3 regions of the Arthrospira sp. PCC 9901 genome follow, and region 1 is predicted to be linked to each of the others. Evidence: riboswitches for the same ligand, from Rfam matches in the RefSeq annotation. Region 1 holds a riboswitch; each other region holds the start of a gene.
What was found. A riboswitch is a leader RNA that binds a small molecule or an ion and turns the genes downstream of it on or off. The one in region 1 is predicted to bind cobalamin.

Region 1 (4,401 bases):
TGCTGACCGAGGAAAATGGCGCTTTACTGGTATTTGATGAGGTGATGACTGGCTTCCGCATTGCTTACGGTGGCGCTCAAGAAAAATTTGGTGTTACCCCAGATTTAACTACTTTGGGTAAAATTATCGGTGGTGGCTTACCTGTGGGAGCCTATGGCGGTCGTCAGGATATTATGGCTATGGTCGCGCCAGCAGGTCCCATGTACCAAGCGGGAACCCTATCAGGAAATCCCCTAGCCATGACGGCGGGAATTAAGACTTTGGAACTATTGCAAAAGCCGGGGACTTATGAATATCTCGACCAAATTACCAAAAAGCTGAGTAATGGCTTATTGGAAATTGCTAAAGAAACAGGTCATGCAGCCTGTGGTGGCCAAATTAGCGCGATGTTTGGGTTCTTTTTTACGGAGGGACCTGTTCATAATTATGATCATGCTAAAAAGTCGGATTTGGCGAAGTTTGGTCGCTTCCATCGAGGTATGTTAGAACGGGGTATTTATTTGGCTCCTTCACAATTTGAGGCTGGTTTTACTTCTTTTGTGCATACTGAGGAAGATATTGATCAAACTCTGGCGGCGGCGCGGGAAGTTTTATCTGGTCTGTAGATAATTCTGACAGTCAAGAACTGGGTTTTTTATGGAATTGATGGTTAAGTCTGTCTGGAATTCCCATAGAAAACCTGGTTTTTGCTGGGGTTTATCGGGCTAATCTTAACCTATTAATTTGGATGAGTAATTACTGTAAAAAAATCTTGATTTTGGGAGGAACGGCGGAAGCGACAGCCCTATATGATAGGGTTCAAACTATGGCGAATATAGAGGCGATCGCTTCTTTTGCGGGTCGCACTCAACAGCCAGTTACCCCGAAAGACCCGGCGGCTTTTCGGATTGGCGGTTTTGGCGGTGTTCAGGGTTTAATCGACTATTTAAAACAACAAAAAATTGATATTTTAATTGATGTTACCCACCCCTTTGCTGCCCAAATTTCTGACCATGCGGCTATAGCAGCTAATGAATGTGGAATTAAACGGTTAATGGTTGTCCGTCCGGCTTGGGAAAAAGTCCCCGGCGATAACTGGGTTGAGGTGGATAGTCACTCACAGGCTACTATGGTTTTATCAGGGTTAGCTGAACGGGTATTTTTAACTATTGGTCGTCAGGAACTTTCCGCCTATGCTGAACTAAAAGATATCTGGTTTTTAATGCGGATGATTGACCCACCTCAGCCGAATTTACCTATACCTAGGGGGGAATTATTGTTACAAAGGGGGCCTTTTTCGGTGATAGATGAACTGTCAATTTTACGGGAATATCAACTGGGTGCAATTGTTAGTAAAAATAGCGGCGGTGATGCTACCTACGCCAAAATTGTGGCGGCGCGAGAGTTGAAATTACCTGTGGTTATGGTGCAACGTCCTCCCATTCCTATGGGGGAAACAGTGGCTGATATTGAGTCGGCGATCGCTTGGTTACACCAACAATAAACCGCCTTTTTAGTTATGGTTTCAGCACTGACCATTGAGTGACAGTAGCTAAGGGTTTCCAGCCTAAAAAATTGCCAATGGCTGCAGTTCTTTCAATGCCAATTCGGGTAAGTTCCCCCCCTAATTGATTATGCCATTGTAACAGAATTAACTCACTCTCAACTGTGACTGTATTAGCCACTAGACGACCTCCCGATCGCAATTTTTCCCAACAGGTTTCTAATAGACCTGGGGTGGTAATACCACCACCAATAAAAATGGCATCAGGGGAAGGTAAATTAATTAATGATTCGGGTGCTTTTCCGGCTATTATTTGCAGGTCTGGAGTCCCTAAAGCTGTGGCATTATCAGCAATATATTCTAAGCGTCTGGGATGCTGTTCTATGGCGATACTTTGACAACGGCGATCGCTTCTCATCCACTCAATACCAATGGACCCACAACCTGCACCGACATCCCATAAAAGTTGTCCCGGTATGGGGGATAATCGACTGAGAGTAATCGCTCGGACTTCCTGTTTAGTTAACTGTCCGTCGTGGTGGTAGGCGCTGTCAGGAATTCCCGGAAAACTAGGGGAAAAGTTAACGGGATTAGAACTAATACACTCTACGGCGATCGCATTTAAATCAGCCACTTCGTCAACATCCCAAGAGGAAGCGATACCCGAAATTTGTCTCTCTTTTTTGCCTCCCAAATGTTCCAACACGACGATTAAACTATCACCAAATCCTTGATGTGTTAGGAGTTCAGCCACGGCGGCGGGAGTGCGACTATTAGCACTTAAAATTAACAGACGCGCACCCCCATAAATTACCCGATTTAATAAAGCCAGGGGACGACCACATAAACTCAGGGTTTCTACATCGGTTAAAGACCAACCCAAACGACTACAAATTAGGCTAAATGTACAGGGAGAAGGAATTATAGTAATTTCCTCAAGGGGTAGGCGACGGGTAAGGGTAACGCCAATACCATACCACATCGGATCGCCACTAGCTAAAACACAGACGGGTTGACCACGGCGGCGGATAATTTCTGCGATCGACTCATCCAGAGGAGAAGTCCAGAGGAGTTTTTCTCGTTTATCCTCCGGGGGTAACATTGCTAAATGACGTTGACCACCGACAACTACTGAAGCCATAGATAAAAGCGATCGCGCCGTGGCGCTTAACCCTTCTAACCCATCTTCCCCAATTCCTACAATTGATAACCATTTGTGGGAAAAATCCCTGCTCACCATGATTTATAGTTAAAATACCAGTATTCATGATATAGTATTTGGGCTTGTAGTTGGGAAAGTTCGGTGAGATTCCGACACTGTGCCGCAACTGTAATACAATTTTCTGAGTCAGAATGCCAACTACAAGTTATTGATGAGTTGTCAAAATCAGCTAATTTTGCGGCTCATTCTCTGCGTCGCATGGAGAAACAAATCACCATGAATTGGTTAGTTAAAGCAAATGTTTGTCCGGGTCTATTTTATGGAACCCACGCCCAGGATGGTTTTTTAATCCGCATTCGGACTCCGGGCGGATTAATTGATAGTAAACAGGGGAAATTATTGGGTGATTTATTAACGGAGTGGGGAGGGACGCTACAAGTAACTAATCGCGCGAATTTACAAATTCGGGGAGTGCAAAAACCACCAACTAGCGCCGTTTTTGAGATGCTGCAAAAATTAAATTTAGCTGCTCACAATCCCCACATAGACCACCTACGCAATATTATGGGTAGTCCGACGGCGGGAATTGATAGCCAGGAGTTAATTGATACTCGTCCCCTGATTAAAGCCCTGGATAATCTGATTCAAAATCACCCGTTAATTGGCGAACTTAGTCCTAAGTTTAGCATCGGAGTTGATGGGGGGGGGACTGTGGGAATTGGTATCCGTTCTCCGGTGGCTTGGGAACATCGATATAATGAGATTCAGCTTAATGCGATATCGGTAGATGATGGGAATAATAGCATTAATTTTCAGTTGGCGATCGCCGGAGATAAAAAGCTATATAATACCCAACTTGTCATCACGCCAGAACAATGTTTATCTGTAGTCGCTACCCTTATTAATGTCTATGGGGAGTATGTCCGAAACAACCCCTTAGATACCGGGAAAAAGCCTCGGATGAAACAGCTAATTGACCATCTAGGATTAGATACATATATCCAGCAAGTCAACAGCCAACTAACCCAGCCCTTGCCGATATTGTCCGCTGAACCTACCCCCAGCCAACCCTATCATCATTTAGGAATTTATCCCCAAAAAAACGCCGAATTGTGTTATATTGGGATATCATTACACCTAGGACAAATTAATGCACAACAATGGTTAGGATTAGTCGAACTTTCAGAAACCTTTGGTAATGCCGAGTTAAGATTAACCCCTTGGCAAACAATTATAATGCCAGATATTCCCCATCAACAAATCAGCCAATTATTGCCGAAACTATCTTTATTAGGCTTCGCGGAAATTGAGTCAAATCAAGTGGCGATCGCTGCTTGTGGTGGTAAGCCTGGCTGTGCCGCATCACTTACCCACACTCAAACTCACGCTTCCCAATTAGCAGAATATCTCCACCAGCGATTAAATTTAGATACTCCTATTAATATTCATGTAACTGGTTGCCCTAAATTTTGCGCTCAACCCAGTCCCGCAGAAATCACCCTTTTAGGGCATACAATTAATCAAGATGGCAAAACTATCGAAGGCTACCAAGTATATATTGGGGATGGTGAACAATCCTTAAAACACAAAATTTTTGAGGGAGTATTTACCGAAATACCCGAATTTTTAGCCAATTTTTTGACCCAAAATCGCCCACTTAATTAATCACTAATTACCTGCAAATTTGCTGATGATAGACTACCTGCGTGACGGCAACCAAATATATCATAAATCCTTTGGAATAATTCGGGATGAA
Region 2 (4,401 bases), 350 kb from region 1:
ACAACAATTTAAGTGTAAATATGGACAGGGTTATTTTTTCTTCCGTCCCCTCAATTGTCAAGCGGTAGAAGCATTATTAAACCATGCTCAAAGGGGATTACCACTACCTACCCAATTTTAAGCAAATTTTAAGAATTTGACCGCCAATAGCGATCGCGTATCTGTTCCTGAATCTGATTTAACTGTGGTTGAGATAAAGCCATATTCTCAGCTTGTAACCAATTAATTAAATCCCCCACTAAAGGAACCCCCAAACCTAAATCTTGGAGTTGTTGACTTTGACTAAAAACGGCTTCTGGTGTACCTTGAAAAGCCAGTTTTCCCCTATCAAGTACCAAAACCCAATCCGCCCAGGCTTCGACAAAATCCAAATTATGAGTAGCGATAACCACAGTAGTTCCTCGCTGTTGAATCTGATTTAATAAGCAGTGAAAATTAGTAACTTGATAAGAGTCAAGATAAGCGGTAGGTTCATCCAAAAATAATAGTTGTGGCTGCAACACCATTATATCAGCAATTGACACCCTTTTTTTCTGCCCCAAACTCAGATAATTAATCGGGAAATCCGCCAAACCCACTAAATCAAATTCAGCCAAAATTTGGCGCACCCGTTGAGCAATTTCTGAGGTAGATAAACCCAAATTACACAAGCCATAGGAAATATCTTCTGACACGGTAGTTGCTACTAACTGCTGTTCAGGATTTTGGAACACTAAACCCACCTTTTGGCGCAATTGATTCAACCATCGCCGTTTATATTGTAGCGGTTGACCTCGCCAACTAATCACCCCGGACTGAGGACGATATAACCCATTAGCTAATCGAAATAAGGTAGTTTTTCCGCAGCCATTACGTCCAATGACAGCATAACGCTGATATCTACCAAATTGACAAGTGATATTTTCCAGAGTTGGCTGCTGACTACCGGGGTAAGTATACTGAACATTATCAAATTCTAGTAACTCAAATTCCGAGGACATAAAACCATCCAATAATCACCAATAATAGTAGACAACCACAACATCCTTCCCAGGTATATCGAGGGTTGGATTGATGGCGAGAAACCGACCAAACCCGCAACTCTCCGTTAAACCCCCGCGCGGTTAATCCTAAACAAATTTGTCGATAATTTTCTAGGGTTTGTTGGAGTAGTTGACTGGTGACAATTCCTAAACTGCGGATTGTAGTTTTCCAGTCACCATAACCGATACGAACCTGTTGAGCGATTAATAATTGACTAGCGGTTTCAGTTAACATAAAAATAAACCGATACATTAACATTAATAGTTCTGTGATTAAACTGGGACAGCCAATCTTACGGAAAATTCTAATGATTTCGACGAGGGGGGTAGTGAGTAAAAGAAAATACATACAGGAGCTTAAAACTAGGGAGCGAGTTAGTAGAAAACCAGCTTGTTGCATTCCTTGATTACTGAAATATATCAAGATATTACCTAGGTTAAATTCCCAGATAATATCAGTTTTAATTAATTCAATATTAGCTGAATTAACCACCCCCAATAGTAAGGCGGGAATGCTAGTTAACCAAAAACTGAAGGGGATGGCTTGCAATTTCAGATAAATTCCTAGGGGAATTTTAGCGTAAATCACGACCCAAATTGTCACCCAAATGGTGATCAATATTTGCAGGAGGGGGGGAGCCGCCAAACTGAGACAAAACAGGATGGCGGCAAAGGCTAACTTATGTTCTGAGGGTAAATACCTTAACCGATTGGTATAGGCGATCGCATCAATTTGATGGTACATTTAGGATGAGCGATTTTTGCCTTGTTTACGGCCTTTATATAAGCCAATCACATAGCCGACGATACCCGCACCAATAGCAGCTTGAGAAACAAATAACAGGCTCTCAATTTCGCCACTGGGAACTTCTAAGATAGGTTCAAACCAGGGTTGATAATTCGGTTGAATTTCGCCGATGAGATTTTCGGCTTGTTCATCGGCTCCCTCATAGTCTCCTCGGATAAAAATTAGCGGCGTTACCGATAAAATAACGACGGCTAAAATCATCCACAAATTGCCATTTTTTACAGCTTTATCAGAAGTTGGTGTCATGATTTTACTTAGCTATTAGCTTTCCCAATTTTCAAGGTTTGCAGTTCTTCTGAGGCGTAGGACTCTAACCAATTCCAAACTACCATAGTTAATAGTCCCTCACTAATTGATAGGGGAATTTGAGTGACTGCAAAAATCCCCGCAAATTTGATAAAGGAAGCCATAACCCCCCCAGAAGCAGCCGGAAAAGCTACGGCTAACTGTATGGAGGTAATTAAATAAGTGGCTAAACTTCCCAAGGCTGCTGCGAAGAAAATACCTAACTTTTGTTGGTTAAATTGGCAGAATAGTTGATAAATGCCATAGGCAACCCAAGGGCCGACAATCGCCATAGAAAATACATTAGCTCCCAAGGTAGTTAAACCGCCGTGAGCGAGTAATACGGCTTGGAAAAGTAGGACTAAACTGCCTAAAACTGTCATCACTGAAGGTCCGAATAAAACCACTCCTAATCCGGTTCCGGTGGGGTGAGAACAACTCCCTGTAACTGAGGGGATTTTTAGAGCTGACAGGACAAAAGTAAAGGCTCCTGCTAGGGCAATTAATAGCTTTAGTTCGGGGTTGTTTCGGGTAATTTTGGTGAGTTTTTGAAAACCAATAACCCAGAAAGGGATGATTAACACCCACCAAAAAATTGACCAGGTAATAGGTAAAAAACCTTCCATAATGTGCATTGCTTGAGCTGGAGTGGCTGCACCTATTACCAAATAAAATGTTAACCCAATCATGGCGATTAGGTGTATCATTCGATGATTTTTGCTCATCTGTACCTCGCAGATTTGTGAGTGAGAAATAACTATAGGCGGGCATCCTGACTCACAGATGGGGTGGACAAATTAGCCGGAAATCTGATTACAGTTGCGGGACAGCGCCGGATTTACACCGAACTTTCCCCATTACTCCTAGTGGCTGTTCCCCACTAGAACCTATAGTTGGCGCTATTGTATCATGTGTAGGTCAACAGTGAACCGAGCTGGCAAATATTTAATTAAGTTTGCTCTCGCCTGGCCCAATATTGTTGGACGGCTTGGACGTTATACCAATTTAAAAAAATTCGAGAAATTTCTAAGGCTAATTGAGGCTGACCACGATTAATTAACCACTGTAAAAAATGCGCCATTGTCCGTTCATTGAGTTGACCTCTTAGGGATAAAATGCCCCAGAGTATCCGATGCAAAATGGTCATTTGAATCATCATTTTGACTGACCAGGTAGGATGTTTTTGATAGAAAACTACCCCCATTCTGCCTCTTTGTTTTTCTTTTTCAATTAGGGCGGGTATTTGGTCTAAGCTAAAGGGTGGATGCCAATGATATCCGACGGCGGCGGGGCATTTGATTAATTTTAAGCCTAATTTTTTGAGCCTAACTCCTAGTTCCAGGTCTTCCCAACCATAAAGCTGAAATTGAGGGTCAAATAATCCGGCTTCGATTAGCCAATGGCGGGCGATCGCCACATTTCCGGTGGCAAAATAAGCGGCAGAAAAATCGGTGATTTTATAGGGTTCTGTGGTGGGATTTTCAAAATTGCAGGTATTCACAACTCGACCATAGGTAAAGATGCGATCGCTTTTTTGAGAGTTGGCAATTAAGGCGGTAGCGTGAGCGGCAAGAAAGCTATCAGTTACCACCAAATCACTATCGATAAAAACAATCAGATCTCCCCTCGCCTGTTCAACTCCCAAATTTCGCGCCGCCGCTGGTCCCTGGTGGTCTTGCTGGTAGATGCGAAGATGGGGAAATTCGAGGGTGTTAGTTCCCAACCATTCCACAGTCCCATCAGTGGAACCATCATCGACTAACACCACCTCATAGCCAGTCACGGCGGCGCTATAGGTTTGATTTTCCAATGCTCTCAGACACTTCTGTAAAATCGGCAAACGGTTATAGGTAGGGATAACAACGCTAAAAAACATATATTTTCTGGGACAGTTGGCGATGCTCTGCAACTATAACCTAATTGTTACAGCCTTACTTTTCAATGGTGGCGATTGGGGTGATAATGAAATGTTTGTTGATCTAGGAGCTTTGGTAGATTATGGGTCGCGCTGAAAAAGCTGTACTTGCCTACTCTGGTGGTGTAGATACCTCTGTCTGTATTCCTTATCTCAAAAATGAGTTTGGGGTAGCTGAAGTAATTACTGTGGCGGTTGACTTGGGACAAGGTGATGAACTAGGACCAGTGAAACAAAAGGCCCTCGACTCTGGCGCGAGTGAGTCTTTAGTGATTGATGTACAACAGCGATTTGTACAGGAGTTTGCTTTTCCGGCTATTCAAGCTAATGCTTTGTATGAGAACCGCTACCCCCTGGCTACGGCTTTAGCA
Region 3 (4,401 bases), 1.6 Mb from region 1:
ATAGTAAATAGTCTCGCGCTACCTGTTCATCTAATCCAGTGCTGGCATCTTCCACGTCCAGAGAGTAAACCCCTGGCAGGTCAATCACCTTGATGGTCTGGTTTTGATAACGATAGCTTCCCTCTTTCCGTTCTACGGTAACTCCGGGCCAGTTACCTACCCGCTGATTACTACCAGTTAAAGCATTAAATAGGGTCGTTTTCCCACAGTTAGGGTTTCCCACCAAAGCAATACAGGACATCGCTGCCTTATTATCGGTTTGGCGGTTCAGTTCCATAGACTGACTCACAATTTTGTTCCTCCTTTAGGATGGGTTGATTAATGCCACCTGAAGGGCATCTGCTTCGTCTTTGCGTAAACTCAGGTTAAATCCCCTGACCTCAATTTGGGTCGGGTCTCCTAAAGGTGCGTGGCGTTTGACTGTAAATTCCACCCCTGGAGTTAATCCCATGGCTAATAATTTCCGTTTGTAGCTACGCGCGCCGGGGTCATAACCAACCACCCGCAACCGAGAACCGATCGCCGCATGGCGCAACTGCACAACATTAGTCTTATTCATTGATGAGAGTTTCCTTTTCGACTGGGTGAGGTTTTCTGTGGCGACCTGAATATTCTCAGCCATATCTGCCCCCAGTCCTAAGCGATGGTCGCCTAGGGCGATAATCACTGATCCACTGGTTGTGGAACTAATGACATTTAATTCTACACCTGGCATTAACCCCATCCCCATTAGACGGGTATTGCCTCCGGCACAATTGAGAGCAACTATATATAAGCGATCGCCTACCTTCGCCTCCGACAAAGCAAAGGTTCCCGGAATTGATGATTCGCCCACTACAACCAATGATTCTGGTGATTCACTTATGGTGCGAGCATGACCAGTGTTGTCTTTGAGGTAAGTAAATCCTGACCAGCTTGATCCACCATCAAAGCAGTTCACGGATACATCGGCACAGTAGTTATCATTGTCCATAATCTATTGGCTCTATGTTGAGCTAATTGAGAATTAATTTTAACTAATACCATGTAACTAGGTGAAAAATCCCATTGTTAATAAATTTTTAACAAACCCCTATATCTTGAAAAAACGAATAATTATACCAAAAAAATTAATTTTGTCAACCCCTTGCAATATTTGTTTGCAGTGTGTTACATTTGTTTACAAGAAGTAAGAGAGGCAAAAATATTATGGTTCGTGGACAAATTATGGAAGAAGGCGGACGCGCAAATGTTTACGCGATCGAACCCCAAGTATATGTAGAGGAAGCGCAACAATTCGGTTTCAACAAATACGCAGAGAAACTCAACGGACGACTAGCTATGATCGGGTTTATATCCGCCCTAGCCTTAGAAGCGTTAACCGGACATGGTTTAATTGGCTGGTTAACTAGCCTGTAAAACCCAGATTTTCTCAGCCTATAATTCAGTAGCATTTCGGAGACTTGTATGAAAACAGATTTTAACTTTCCTAACAAATACTTAATCGGACCTGTAATCTTTCGACCGGACTTTAACAGTACCTCAGAAGTAATTACAGCTAACCAAGCCTGGTCTTTATTCTTCACAGGTGGTCAGGAAGACAAAGCCCTTGGTTATAATGCAGAATACGGCAGGTTTTTTACAAATTTACTGATGGCGATCGCCGTTAGTGGCGCTATTGGGGCTTTGATTTTCACTAACTTAGTCTAAGTCATCAAATTTACCTATCTCTCCCTATTCACTAATAACAAACCGTCCCTGTTTAGAAATAAGCAGGGACTTTTTTGGTTTTTCCCCGAATTCGCCCAACCTGTGATAAGATATTCCCGATATCGGTTCTAAGGGAAATCAGCCCTTAGAGGAAAGGGGGAAAGTCCGGTGTAAGTCCGGCGCTGTCCCGCAACTGTGATGGGACTCTGTTAGTCTCTCAGTCAGAATGCCCGCCGATAAGTAACCTATTGTTGATTCATCTGCGAGGTATGGATGATGGTTGATTTAGTATTTTCACAATCTAAATATCATAGCGATCGCCCATCTAAACTCTAGGAAAATCTCAACATTTATAGATAGCAAATCGCTATAATTTCGGAGGAGTCAAAAAACCGTGCATAAAATTCCTGTAACCATTATCACCGGATTTTTAGGGGCTGGAAAAACCACCCTGATCCGCCATTTACTGCAAAATAACCAAGGTCGTCGGATCGCGGTATTAGTCAATGAATTTGGCGAAGTAGGTATTGATGGCGAAATCCTCAAATCTTGCCAAGTTTGTGACGAAGAAGAAACGGAAACTAATATCATCGAATTAGCGAATGGTTGTCTGTGTTGCACCGTCCAGGAAGAGTTTTTGCCGACTATGCAAGAACTACTTAAACGCCAAGATGCGATTGATTCGATATTAATAGAAACCTCTGGTTTGGCTTTACCAAAGCCACTGGTTCAAGCCTTCCGATGGCCGGAAATTCGCACCAAAGCGACGGTAGATGGTGTGATTACGGTAGTTGATAGTGAAGCCCTAGCCAATGGTCAACTGGTGGGAGATTTAGAGGCTTTAGAAAAGCAGCGTCAAGCGGATGAAACTTTGGAACATGAAACACCAATCGAGGAGTTATTTGAAGACCAGTTAGCTTGTGCTGATTTGGTACTTTTGACGAAAGGCGATCGCATTGATGAAGAGTCTCAGCAGCGGGTTCAGCAATGGCTAAAACAGGAGTTAACCCCAGGAGTGCAGACGGTTTCCTGTCAGCAAGGTAAAATTTCCGCTGACATATTATTAGGCTTTAATGCAGCGGTAGAAGACCATCTGGACAGTCGCCCAAGTCACCATGACCAGGAAGAGGAACACGAACACGATGATGATATCAATGCTGTGCATTTAGTCTTAGATCCAGTCAGGGACTCCGCCAGTTTAGTCAATCAACTAAAGGCGATCGCCCAGCAGTGGGAAATCTACCGCATCAAAGGTTTTATAGCCGTAGCCAATAAACCCATGCGGATGGTAGTTCAAGGAGTCGGAAACCGATTTGATACCTTCTTCGATCGCCCCTGGAAAACCGACGAACCTCGCCAAACTCAACTGGTGTTTATTGGTCGTAGTCTTAATCAGGAACAAATAGCGGCTTCTTTGGAATCAGAAACCATGGCGTTAAACGGGTAGAATTTGAGATATTTTAGGGGTAGTTGATAACCTCTCCCCAAGAAACCCGGTTTTTCCACAAACCGGGTCGATAATTCCCCCCCCGATTTTAGAAAAGATGAAAACCGTTAAATTTATAGATTTATTCGCCGGAATTGGGGGATTGCGACTCGGCTTTGAGCAGGCGGTTGAGTCCTTCGGTTGCATCCCTGATTGTCTCCTCAGTAGTGAAATTGATAGGGATGCTAGACAGGTTTATCAAGCCAACTTTTCCGAAACTCCCCAAGGGGATATTAAGACCATTTCCTCCCTTCCCCCCCATCATGTTTTGCTGACTGGATTTCCTTGTCAAAGTTTCTCATACGCCGGTAAAAAAGCCGGATTTGGAGATACGCGGGGAACCTTGTTTTTTGAGATTTTACGCCTCATAGATAGCCAACAACCCCAGGCTTTTATTTTTGAGAATGTTCGCGGTTTAGTCACCCATGACCAAGGAAAAACCATTAACACAATTCGCCAAAAAATGCAAGATAGGGGTTATAGTTTTGACCTATTTTTACTGAATAGCTCCAACTATGGTGTCCCCCAAAATCGCGTCCGAGCCTATATGATGGGTGTGCTGAACCAAACCCCTCACTTCAACCTGGTGTCAGATTTGGGTGCTAAGGATTCTCACTCTTATCAGTCCGGTCAACTGTCTTTATTTTCTGGGTCTAAAACTCCCTGTACAGTCAGAGATATTTTAGAGGATAATCCCCCCCAACATTATGATTGTTCTGCGGAATTTACAACGGCGTTACGAACCTTTCTGAAGGGGGACTTAGAGAAATTACATGGGGTGAGACTGATTGACTATCGGGGGGGAAACTCGATTCACTCTTGGGAGTTGGGGTTACGGGGAGACTGTACCCCCCAGGAAATTGACCTGATGAATCGCTTGATTACTAAACGCCGCCATAAGGTTTTTGGTCAACATCAAGATGGGAAGTTACTTACCAAGGCTCAAATTGCTAGTTTTTATACCCATCCTAATTTAGCGCAATTATTAGCCTCTTTAGTTGACAAAAACTATCTGCAACTTATTGATGATAAATATAAGCCAGTGGCGGGTAATTTTTCCTTTGAAGTATATAAGTTTCTCGACCCCGATAAAATATCGGTGACTTTGGTGGCTAGTGATGGGAACCGATTGGGGGTATATTATGGGGGAAGAGTCCGTCGAATTACTCCCCGTGAGGCGGCGCGTTTACAGGGGTTTCCAGATTCTTTTCAACTTCACCCCAATC

Region 2: linked by a shared signal. The riboswitch ahead of NLZ44_RS20165 (energy-coupling factor ABC transporter permease) and the one ahead of cobG (precorrin-3B synthase) in region 1 are both predicted to bind cobalamin.
Region 3: linked by a shared signal. The riboswitch ahead of cobW (cobalamin biosynthesis protein CobW) and the one ahead of cobG (precorrin-3B synthase) in region 1 are both predicted to bind cobalamin.

Annotation. Positions count from the first base shown of each region.
Region 1 is NZ_CP102296.1:4,206,715-4,211,115, forward strand. Features, by position in the region: gene hemL (glutamate-1-semialdehyde 2,1-aminomutase) at 1-605, shown strand, start outside; gene NLZ44_RS18745 (cobalt-precorrin-6A reductase) at 728-1,483, shown strand; gene cbiE (precorrin-6y C5,15-methyltransferase (decarboxylating) subunit CbiE) at 1,497-2,723, opposite strand; adenosylcobalamin-variant (AdoCbl-variant) riboswitch at 2,767-2,850, shown strand; gene cobG (precorrin-3B synthase) at 2,862-4,310, shown strand; gene NLZ44_RS18760 (precorrin-8X methylmutase) at 4,336-4,401, shown strand, end outside.
Region 2 is NZ_CP102296.1:4,554,174-4,558,574, reverse strand. Features, by position in the region: gene NLZ44_RS20185 (sensor domain-containing protein) at 1-121, shown strand, start outside; gene NLZ44_RS20180 (energy-coupling factor ABC transporter ATP-binding protein) at 129-980, opposite strand; gene cbiQ (cobalt ECF transporter T component CbiQ) at 964-1,767, opposite strand; gene NLZ44_RS20170 (energy-coupling factor ABC transporter substrate-binding protein) at 1,768-2,076, opposite strand; gene NLZ44_RS20165 (energy-coupling factor ABC transporter permease) at 2,085-2,840, opposite strand; cobalamin riboswitch at 2,861-3,021, opposite strand; gene NLZ44_RS20160 (glycosyltransferase family 2 protein) at 3,065-3,991, opposite strand; gene NLZ44_RS20155 (argininosuccinate synthase) at 4,114-4,401, shown strand, end outside.
Region 3 is NZ_CP102296.1:266,626-271,026, reverse strand. Features, by position in the region: gene feoB (Fe(2+) transporter permease subunit FeoB) at 1-277, opposite strand, end outside; gene NLZ44_RS01390 (ferrous iron transport protein A) at 305-973, opposite strand; gene NLZ44_RS01385 (high light inducible protein) at 1,189-1,398, shown strand; gene NLZ44_RS01380 (hypothetical protein) at 1,447-1,689, shown strand; cobalamin riboswitch at 1,796-1,941, shown strand; gene cobW (cobalamin biosynthesis protein CobW) at 2,084-3,136, shown strand; gene dcm (DNA (cytosine-5-)-methyltransferase) at 3,234-4,401, shown strand, end outside.